3 regions of the Streptococcus sp. HMSC057G03 genome follow, and region 3 is predicted to be linked to each of the others. Evidence: predicted binding sites of a transcription regulator. Region 3 holds the regulator's gene; each other region holds the start of a gene.
What was found. Region 3 encodes CtsR, which represses protease genes until heat stress. Its sites were predicted from a motif close to TTGGTCAAAAAAGGTCAAANA; they were not measured.
Positions count from the first base shown of each region.

Region 1 (3,282 bases), on a different contig from region 3:
AATCTCATTTTGTGCGAGACGTTGATTGACCTCATCGAGCATGAGGGTAACGATTTGGAGAAGGTTTTCTTTTGATAGAGGTTGGAATTCAATGATGCCATCAAAACGGTTCATGAATTCAGGGCTAAAGAAATTCCCGAGTTCTCCAAGTACAGAGTTGGTTCGACCTTCGCGAGCAGCTCCAAAACCAACATTGGCCTCAGCTTTGCCAGTTCCAGCATTAGAGGTCATGATGATAATGGTATCTTTGAAGCTAACGGTACGGCCTTGACCATCTGTCAAACGGCCATCATCCAAGACTTGCAAGAACATGTGCATGACATCTGGATGGGCTTTTTCCACTTCATCCAATAACACGAGGGAGTAAGGATTGCGACGGACCTTTTCCGTTAGTTGTCCAGCTTCATCGTAGCCAACATAGCCTGGAGGAGCTCCGACTAGTTTCGCTACGCTATGTTTTTCCATGTATTCGCTCATGTCAAAGCGGATCATATTGTCTGCAGAGCCAAAGAGCTCGATCGCCAATTGTTTAGACAATTCGGTCTTTCCGACACCGGTTGGTCCGACAAAGAGGAAGCTTCCGATCGGACGGTTAGGAGATCCTAGGCCGACACGATTGCGTCGAATGGCTTTCGCGATTTTATCTACTGCATCGTCTTGACCAATCACATGAGCTTTCAAATCAGAAGCCAGATTGATCAATTGAGACTGTTCTTTTTCTTTCAAATCACCAACAGGAATATTGGTCTTTTGTTCAACGATGTGTTCAATCGTTTTTTCACTGATGACAGGGGTTTCCTGATCGGTGACATGTTGACCTTGCATTTCCTTGTATTTCGCGATTTGGTCGCGGAAGTAGGCTGCTTTTTCAAAATCTTCTTCGCGGGTTGCTTGGGCTTTGAGGTTTTCAGCTTCAATCAAGCGCTGGTCGATCACTTTTGGATCCACAAAGTTTAGGGTCAGGTTCATCTTAGACCCCGCTTCATCCAACAAATCAATGGCCTTGTCTGGCAGGAAGCGATCTTGGATATAGCGGTTTGAAAGAATAGCTGCCACTTCGATGGCCCCGTCTGTATAGTGGACGTGGTGGTAGTCTTCGTATTTTTTCTGGATGCCCTTGAGGATGGTGATGGTTTCTTCAACCGTTGGTTCATCGACCTTAACGGGCTGCATCCGACGTTCCAAGGCCGCATCTTTTTCAATGATACGGTATTCATTGAGGGTAGTAGCACCGACTAATTGGAGTTCTCCACGCGCTAAGGCTGGTTTGAGGATATTTCCAGCGTCCATATTGCCTTCGCCGGCTGATCCTGCGCCAACAATTTCATGGATTTCGTCGATGAACAGAATAACATCTTCGCGTTGACGAATTTCATCCATTAATTTTTGCATGCGTTCTTCGAATTGACCACGGATGCCAGTGCCCTGAACGAGGCTGACGACGTCTAGGCGGATGACTTCTTTTCCTTGCAATTTATGTGGAACGTCGCCATCGACGATTTTTTGAGCCAGGCCTTCCACAACGGCAGTCTTTCCGACCCCAGGTTCCCCAATCAGAACCGGGTTGTTCTTGGTTCGACGGTTGAGAATTTCGATGACACGGATAATCTCCTCGTCACGGCCGATGACAGGGTCAATATCCCCTTTGCGGGCAATTTCTGTGACATTGATGCCGAACTCTTCTAACAGTCCTTTTGGCTTTTGAGGGCGTGCTTGACGAGGATCTTGACCACCACCACGGTTATTGTTTTGGCCGTAGCCGCCACCTCCATAACTGCCTCCGGATTGAGTTGGAGGAGTTTGAGGTTCTTGTGGACTTTGGAAGTTTCCAAGGTTATTGAAGAAATCTTCGAAGGGATCTCCAGTCAGTTGGCTCCGTTGGGTCATGCCTTTCAAGAAGCTGTTATTTGGGTCTGTTTTCATAATTTTATAGCAATTTTGACAGAGGTCTACTTGCTGCTGACGTCCATTTACATTTGTATATAAATGGATGGTTGATTCATTTATTTTACAATTTTGACAAAGCATATACATACCTCACAGTAGGTTTTTGATGGTTTTCCATCAAGAGACAATCCTATTTTTAAAAGGTCAAAAATAGTCAAAGATTTATAGTTTCATTATATCAGTATTCTAGAAGTTTGCAAGAATTTGCTACGGAATGTCGCTAAGGATTGAAGAAAGAGCAAATCAATGGAAAAATGTGAATTTTTATTGGAAGAGCTTTCTCTTTTATGATAAAATAGGAGAGTAGAAAGTAAAGAGGAGAAATAAAATGGAATCACATTTAGTACGGATTATCAACCGTTTGGAGACGATGACAAAAGACGGTGGAAACTTGAAACGTAATTTTGAACGTGACGGTGTTGTTGTCGCTGAAGTAGCCTACAACCACAATGAAGAAGAAGGTTCAACCTTTACACTTCGTGATGTTGAAGCGCGTGAAACCTATACATTTGATAGCATTGATTTAATTGCAATGGAAATTTATGAATTGCTTTACTAAGCAGCTGTGTGGATGAGTTTGGGGTGGTCTCAAGCTCATTTTTTGTCCATCTGGCTATAGTTTTCGTCTATAGGAAATTCTAATTAGGAACAGTTAGGTTTGAGAGTTGAAATCTGCTATAATAGAGAGGACTATTTTCATTACTTGACTAGAAAGAGAATTGATATGACGACACTCATTGATGGGAAGGCGCTCGCTACAAAATTACAGGGTGAGATTGCGAAGAAAACAGCACGATTAAAAGAAGAGACAGGAGTTGTGCCTGGCCTCGTTGTCATCGTGGTAGGAGATAATCCAGCTAGCAAAATCTATGTAAGAAATAAAGAGCGTTCTGCTATTGCGGCAGGCTTTCGGAGTGAAGTGAGACGACTTCCTGAAAGCATCAGCCAAGCTGAATTATTAGAAGTGATCGAACACTACAATCAAGATCCCCTTTGGCATGGGATTTTGGTGCAGTTGCCACTGCCTAAGCATATCGATGCGGATGCAGTCCTTTTAGCCATTGATCCGACAAAAGATGTGGATGGCTTTCATCCATTGAATATGGGACGCTTGTGGGCTGGGAATCCTCTCATGGTGCCTTCAACTCCCGCTGGGATCATGGAGATGTTCAAAGAGTACGGGATTGATCTAGAAGGGAAGCGAGCAGTCGTGATTGGTCGTTCCAATATCGTTGGAAAACCAATGGCACAGTTGCTCCTCGCCAAAAATGCGACGGTAACCTTGACCCATTCCCGGACCCATCATCTGCCTAAAATTGCTAGAAGAGCAGATAT
Region 1 is NZ_KV794434.1:67,208-70,489, forward strand. It holds gene HMPREF2686_RS08745 (ATP-dependent Clp protease ATP-binding subunit) at 1-2,028, opposite strand, end outside; gene HMPREF2686_RS08750 (DUF1797 family protein) at 2,276-2,506, shown strand; gene HMPREF2686_RS08755 (bifunctional methylenetetrahydrofolate dehydrogenase/methenyltetrahydrofolate cyclohydrolase) at 2,672-3,282, shown strand, end outside.
Region 1: the regulator CtsR is predicted to act here: its motif matches at 2,088-2,108, upstream of HMPREF2686_RS08745 (ATP-dependent Clp protease ATP-binding subunit).

Region 2 (3,282 bases), on a different contig from region 3:
ATCTGTGACAACGATCTTCTTACCGTCAGCTCCACCCTTAGCGTTGATTTCATCAACGGCTAATTGAGCACCTTTTTGTTCAGCGCTACCGTAGGCTGCTACTTCACCAGTTTTTTCAAAGTTAAAACCGACTTTTAGTTCCTTGCCGATTTCGTTACCAGTTGTGTTTGAACCTGAAGTAGAAACTTCACCACAAGCAGCAAGAAGAGCGACACTTGCAAGGGTTAAAAATGAAAGAGCAAATTTTTTCTTCATTTGTAATGATCTCCTTAAATGAATCTTAAAATAAATACATTAAGAATATACCGAATTATCTGACAATTGTCAATAAAAAAAGCGCAATCCATCAAATGATTGCGTTTTCTAACCTTCTGTGACCACAGATGGGGTCTCCAATCGTTGCAAACTCCCCACAAAATCTGTATCTAAATCTTTGAGATGGCAAGGCAAGACCTTTTTGACATAACGTTCTTTCTTTAAGTCTTCCATGACTTGATCGGCCTTGTCACTGTCCACATACAATTGGACATAACGGCATTTCTTAGAATGGTACAAGACATCTCCGACAGATTGTAATTTTTTCCCGTCTCGATTGTAATACAATTTAACAATCAAGCCTGTTCTTTCTTGTTTCTCAAACATGGTCAATCCCTTTCTCGTTCTGTTACTAGTATATCAAATTTCAAGAAAAAGAACTACTCTTTTATAAGAGCAAAAAAAGAGAGTGGGACAGAAATCGGTAATTCGTTAGAATTCGATTTCGTCGTCCCACCTCCGCACAGTTGAGTAGGGCTGTAAAAGCTGATGAAATCAGCGTAGTAGAGCCCACTCAACCACTGCGTCTTGCTCTACAATCCAAAAATAATTGAGAGGCTAGGACTTTTGTCCCAGCCTCTTGACGGACCTTCCCATAGGATGGTTTAGCCCAATTTATTATTGGCCATGATTTCATCAATAAAGCCATATTCAAGTGTTTCTTGCGCGCTCATCCAATTATCACGTTCCGCATCAGCATGCACTTTTTCAATGGATTGACCTGAATTTTCCGCAAGGATTTTTTCCAAGTTATTCCGTGTTTTGAGCAAGTGTTCTGCTGCAATCGCCATATCGGTTTGTTGGGTACCACCACCAGTACCACCCATTGGTTGGTGAATCATGTACTCGGCGTTTGGCAACATGAAGCGTTTGCCCTTCGCACCGCTTGAAGCAATGACAGTCCCCATAGAGGCTGCCATCCCCATGACAATGGTTTGGACATCTGACTTGATAAAGTTCATAGTATCTACGATGGCGAGACCTGCAGAGACAGAACCCCCTGGTGTATTGATATACATATAGATATCTTTTGTATTATCTTGGGCATCCAAGAAGAGCAATTGAGCGATAATGGAGTTAGCCATTTGGTCCTCAACTGGTCCTGTTACCATGATAATTCGATCTTTCAACAGACGGGAATAAATATCGTAAGAACGTTCTCCACGACTGGTTTGTTCAATAACTACTGGAATCATCTATTCTTCTCCTTTAGTATCCATTCATTCTCACGATTCGTGAGGTTCAAAGTATATGTGCTATTATAAACCAATGGTCAAAAAAGGTCAAATCTTAAGCACCTTTCGGACGAATCATGAATGGCTTCTTATTTGGTACCGAATAAACGGTCACCTGCATCTCCAAGACCAGGAACAATGTAGCCATGTTCATTCAAATGATCATCGAGGGCTGCTGTAAAGATATCCACATCTGGGTGAGCTTCTTGAAGAGCTTTCACCCCTTCTGGCGCTGATACTAGGCAGACAAATTTGATATGGCTAGCGCCGCGTTTTTTCAAGGAATCAATCGCTAGAATAGCGGATCCACCCGTAGCAAGCATCGGGTCTACTACAAAGATACGACGTTGATCAATATCTTCTGGCAATTTCACCAAGTATTCAACTGGTTTCAAGGTTTCTTCATCACGGTACATCCCGATATGGCCAACCTTAGCAGCTGGTACCAAACTCAAGAGACCATCAACCATCCCAATCCCTGCACGAAGAATTGGGACAATAGCCAATTTCTTCCCTGCGATTTGCTTTTGAACGGTTTTAGTAATAGGAGTTTCAATTTCAACATCTTCAAGAGGCAATTCACGCAACACTTCGTAGCCCATCAACATAGCAATTTCATCTACCAATTCACGAAAGGCCTTCGTAGAGGTATCCGTGCGACGGAGAATAGACAATTTGTGTTGAATCAGTGGATGTGTAATAACTTCTAATTTTCCCATTTTGAGATCCTTCTTTCTAAGCTGTTATTATTCAAAAAAGAGCTATGATAAAAGCGGAGTCAAGCTCTACTCTTTCTTTCAGTCCCTCTTTGATACTCACAGCACATGGAAATCTTCATTTCCAACTTTACATTCTTCTTATTATACCAAATTTTACCAAAAAAAGAGAGCCCTTACACTTAATTTTTTAAGTTCGGACTCACTCTTTCTATCAATCAATTACAACCATTCTTTGTACTTCTTAATATAGATACGTTTGACAACCGTCACACTCAGCATATAAAGGACGATAATCGCAAACAATAGAACAAAGTACAATCCATTTAGTTGGCTCAACTTCAAGATAGAAGCCAAAGGACTATATGGAAGGGAGGTTACAAAGAAGGCTGCTGCTAGAGTCGTCACCACGACTGAGAAGGCTGGACGACTTTGGATAAATGGCAGTTTTGGTGAACGCAACATATGGATAACCATGGTTTGAGACCACATGGATTCGATAAACCACCCAGTTTGGAACACCATGATAAAGGCTGCTGCATCTGCTGCTCCATGGTTGTAGCCATGACCTAAAATCATAGGAACAACAAGGAAGTAAAGAAGCATGTAGGTAATAATATCAAATACAGATGAAATGGGACCAATCCAGGCCATAAAACGCATGATAGAGTTTGCTTCCCAGATACGAGGTTTCTTGAGGAATTCCTTGTCGACATTGTCAAAAGGAAGGGCGATACAAGAAAGATCATAGATAAGATTGAGCACAATCAAATGAACGGGAGCCATTGGAAGGAAAGGCAAAAAGATGCTGGCGAAGAGAAGAGAGAAGATGTTCCCGAAGTTAGAAGAGACCGTCATCTTGATGTACTTGGTCATATTGGCATAGACCTTGCGGCCTTCGACCAAGCCTTTTTCAAGAACCATCAAGTCCTTATCTAGAAGGATGACATCTGCTGTTTCCTTGGCAATATCCACAGCGGTATCCACGGAGATCCCAACGTCTGAGACCTTCATGG
Region 2 is NZ_KV794422.1:78,509-81,790, reverse strand. It holds gene HMPREF2686_RS04070 (ABC transporter substrate-binding protein) at 1-255, opposite strand, end outside; gene HMPREF2686_RS04065 (DUF2129 domain-containing protein) at 364-642, opposite strand; gene clpP (ATP-dependent Clp protease proteolytic subunit ClpP) at 921-1,511, opposite strand; gene upp (uracil phosphoribosyltransferase) at 1,640-2,269, opposite strand; gene mgtA (magnesium-translocating P-type ATPase) at 2,489-3,282, opposite strand, start outside.
Region 2: the regulator CtsR is predicted to act here: its motif matches at 1,585-1,605, upstream of clpP (ATP-dependent Clp protease proteolytic subunit ClpP).

Region 3 (3,282 bases):
GGACCGATTTGTCCTCTCAGGGAAAGATAGCCAGTTGCTCAGTCAAGAAGAGCTGCAACAGATCATCAGAGAAGGAGTAGAAAAGATCAAAGCTACTTCTCTCGATCGCTTGAAAGCAGACCTCAAACCGACGGTTCAAGGACAATTGACGGACTTGACTCAGTTGTTGGATCAAGAGCGACCAGATTTGGTTGCTGCAGCTAATCAAGTCGAAGCCCTTGAAACCATCTTAGAAGATACTCACAATTATGAACCGCTGACGCAGACACGCCCAGATCAAGGTGTTCGGGATTTGATTCTTGAAAAACCTGAACTTCTCATCGAAGCAGAGGAGATTCCATTTGAGAGTCAAACACGTGAGAACAAGGGCTTGGCTAAGGGCGAAAGCCGGATCCTTCAAGCAGGGAAGGTCGGACGCCGCTTGAAATTAATCGAGGTTCGACAAGAAGAAGGCAAAGAAATTCGGACAGAAGTCGATGCCTTTGTCGAAGTGGAGGCTCAGGACCAGATCACAGAAGTCGGAACGAAGGAAGCGGAAGAAAGTCCGTTGATAGCTGATATGCCGACTCCAACCACTCCTGTCACTCCAAGTAAGGAGCAGCCAGAAGTTGCGACTCTTTCTCAAGCAGAAGACAAAAAAGAAAAAGAAAGACCAGTCCACTTCCAACCGAAAACCCCAGAAGCAGTTTCTGTTTTGACTTCAGACCATCCGGAAAAAGAAGTGGTTGAAAGTCCTTCTCTACAATCGGAAGGAAAACTACCTCAAACCGGTACAAAAGAAGGTGGTTTCTTTGCTTGGTTAGGCCTTCTTGGTCTAGGTTTCTTGGGCGGAGGCGCCAAATTCGCTCGTCGCAAAGAGTAGTTCATTCTTTGCATAAGAGGTTAGTTCTCACTAGCCTCTTTTGCTTTGTATTCTTAAGAGATTCCTATTTCCATGGAGTCTTTGCTTTATTTACAGCCGTAAAAATTGTATAATAGTCAAATAAGGTCAATGATGAGAAGGAACACTCCAAGGCCATTTTTTATGGGCCAAGAACAGAGCATCCATCTAGAAATAAACAAGCCAGAAAGGAGCATCATGGCAAATAAGAACACATCTGATAGCATTGAAGCTTATATCAAGGCCTTGCTGGCTCAAGCTGGCATGGCAGAGCTCAAAAGAAGTGAGTTAGCCGATGTCTTTCAGGTCGTACCCAGTCAGATTAACTATGTCATTAAGACCCGCTTTACCGAGAGCCGAGGCTATATTGTAGAGAGCAAGCGCGGTGGTGGGGGCTATATCCGCATTGGCAAGGTCCAGTTTTCAGATCATCATCAGATGCTCCAAGACTTGGCAGCCAATATTGGAGAGACCATCAGCCAGCAGGTCTTTAATGATATCCTCCAGATGCTCTATGAAGAAAAATTATTGACACAACGTGAGACTCAGCTCTTGCTTGCGACGACCTCCGATGAGGTCCTAGGTCGAGATGCTCTCATCCTACGAGCAAGTATGCTGAAAAAAATCATTCAACAAGTAGATAGAAAAGGAAATACCGACTAGATGAACTATTCAACAGCACTGTTAGAAAGTATAGAAGCGGCCCAAATACTAGCAGGCCACTATCAGGGGCATACCTTAGATACTTGGCATCTCCTGACGGCTATGGCCAATAATCCCTATAGCGTGGCAGGTTCTGTACTGAACGATTATCCTATGCAGATCGATGAGTTTCAGGATGCAGCGGAGCATATTACAGGCCAAGCTTTTCAAAGCGACAATCGGTATGAAATCTTCCCATTTTCTTATCGGATGGAAGCCATTATGAAACACGCAAGAGAGATTGCCCAGGTCCTTCATGCCAAGACCTTGGGAACAGAGCATGTGCTCCTCTCTCTTCTAGCAGACCGTGGGACCTTGGCGATCCAAGTCATGGAGTTTGCCGGCTTTGCCTTTACAGAGCAAGACAAGGGAGTTCCTATTGCCTCCCTTCGAAAGAATCTTGAAGACAAGGCAGGCTGGGACAAGAATGATATCAAAGCCATCCGGAGTCTTTATCGGGCTCAAAACCCTAACCGCCAAACCATGGGAAATATGATGGGTATGCCACCAAGCACCAGTGGAGGTCTTGAAGATTATACCCGTGATTTGACAGAAATGGCGCGTGCAGGCCAGCTTGAACCTGTGATCGGCCGGGATGCAGAGATTTCACGCATGATCCAAATCCTCAGCCGCAAGACGAAGAACAATCCTGTATTGGTGGGAGAAGCAGGGGTCGGAAAAACCGCCCTTGCCTTAGGTCTGGCTCAGCGTGTCGCTAGTGGCAATGTTCCAGCTGAAATCGCACAGATGCGTGTCTTAGAATTGGATCTCATGAATGTCGTTGCAGGGACGCGCTTCCGTGGGGACTTTGAAGAACGGATGAACAATATCATCCAGGACATCGAAGAAGACGGTCACGTGATTCTCTTTATCGATGAACTGCATACCATTATGGGGTCAGGATCCGGTATTGATTCGACCTTAGACGCAGCCAATATTCTAAAACCAGCCCTGGCACGGGGAACCTTGCGTACAGTTGGAGCAACGACTCAAGATGAGTACCAAAAGCATATCGAAAAAGATGCAGCCCTTTCTCGGCGTTTTGCGAAAGTCACCATTGAAGAGCCAAGTGTTGCAGATAGCATCCAAATTCTCCAAGGCTTGAAAGAAACCTACCAGGACCACCATCATGTGACCATTACCGATGAAGCGATCGAAACAGCTGTCAAATATGCTCACCGCTATTTGACCAGCCGTCAATTGCCAGATTCAGCCATTGATCTCTTGGATGAAGCGGCAGCTACTGTACAAAACCGCGATTCCAACGGTCACGTAAAAGAAGAGTTGACCGCCTTGGATCGGGCCTTGATGGACGGCAAGTGGAAGAAAGCAGCCCAACTCTTACAAGTAGAGGCCGCTCCCATTGTCTACAAAAAAGAAGTCACTGACCAAGATGTCTTAGTGACCTTGAGCCAATTATCTGGTATTCCAACTCAAAAACTGACTCAAACCGATGCCAAGAAGTACCTCAACTTAGAAACAGAATTGCACAAGCGCGTGATTGGTCAAGACCAAGCCGTTTCGAGTATCAGTCGGGCTATTCGACGCAATCAATCAGGTATCCGTAGCAACAAGCGTCCGATCGGTTCTTTCATGTTCCTGGGACCTACCGGTGTCGGAAAAACAGAGCTAGCCAAAGCTTTGGCGGAAGTTCTGTTTGATGATGAATCGGCCCTCATCCGTTTTGATATGAGTGAGTA
Region 3 is NZ_KV794423.1:238,912-242,193, reverse strand. It holds gene HMPREF2686_RS05125 (alpha-L-fucosidase) at 1-862, shown strand, start outside; gene HMPREF2686_RS05120 (CtsR family transcriptional regulator) at 1,079-1,543, shown strand; gene HMPREF2686_RS05115 (ATP-dependent Clp protease ATP-binding subunit) at 1,544-3,282, shown strand, end outside.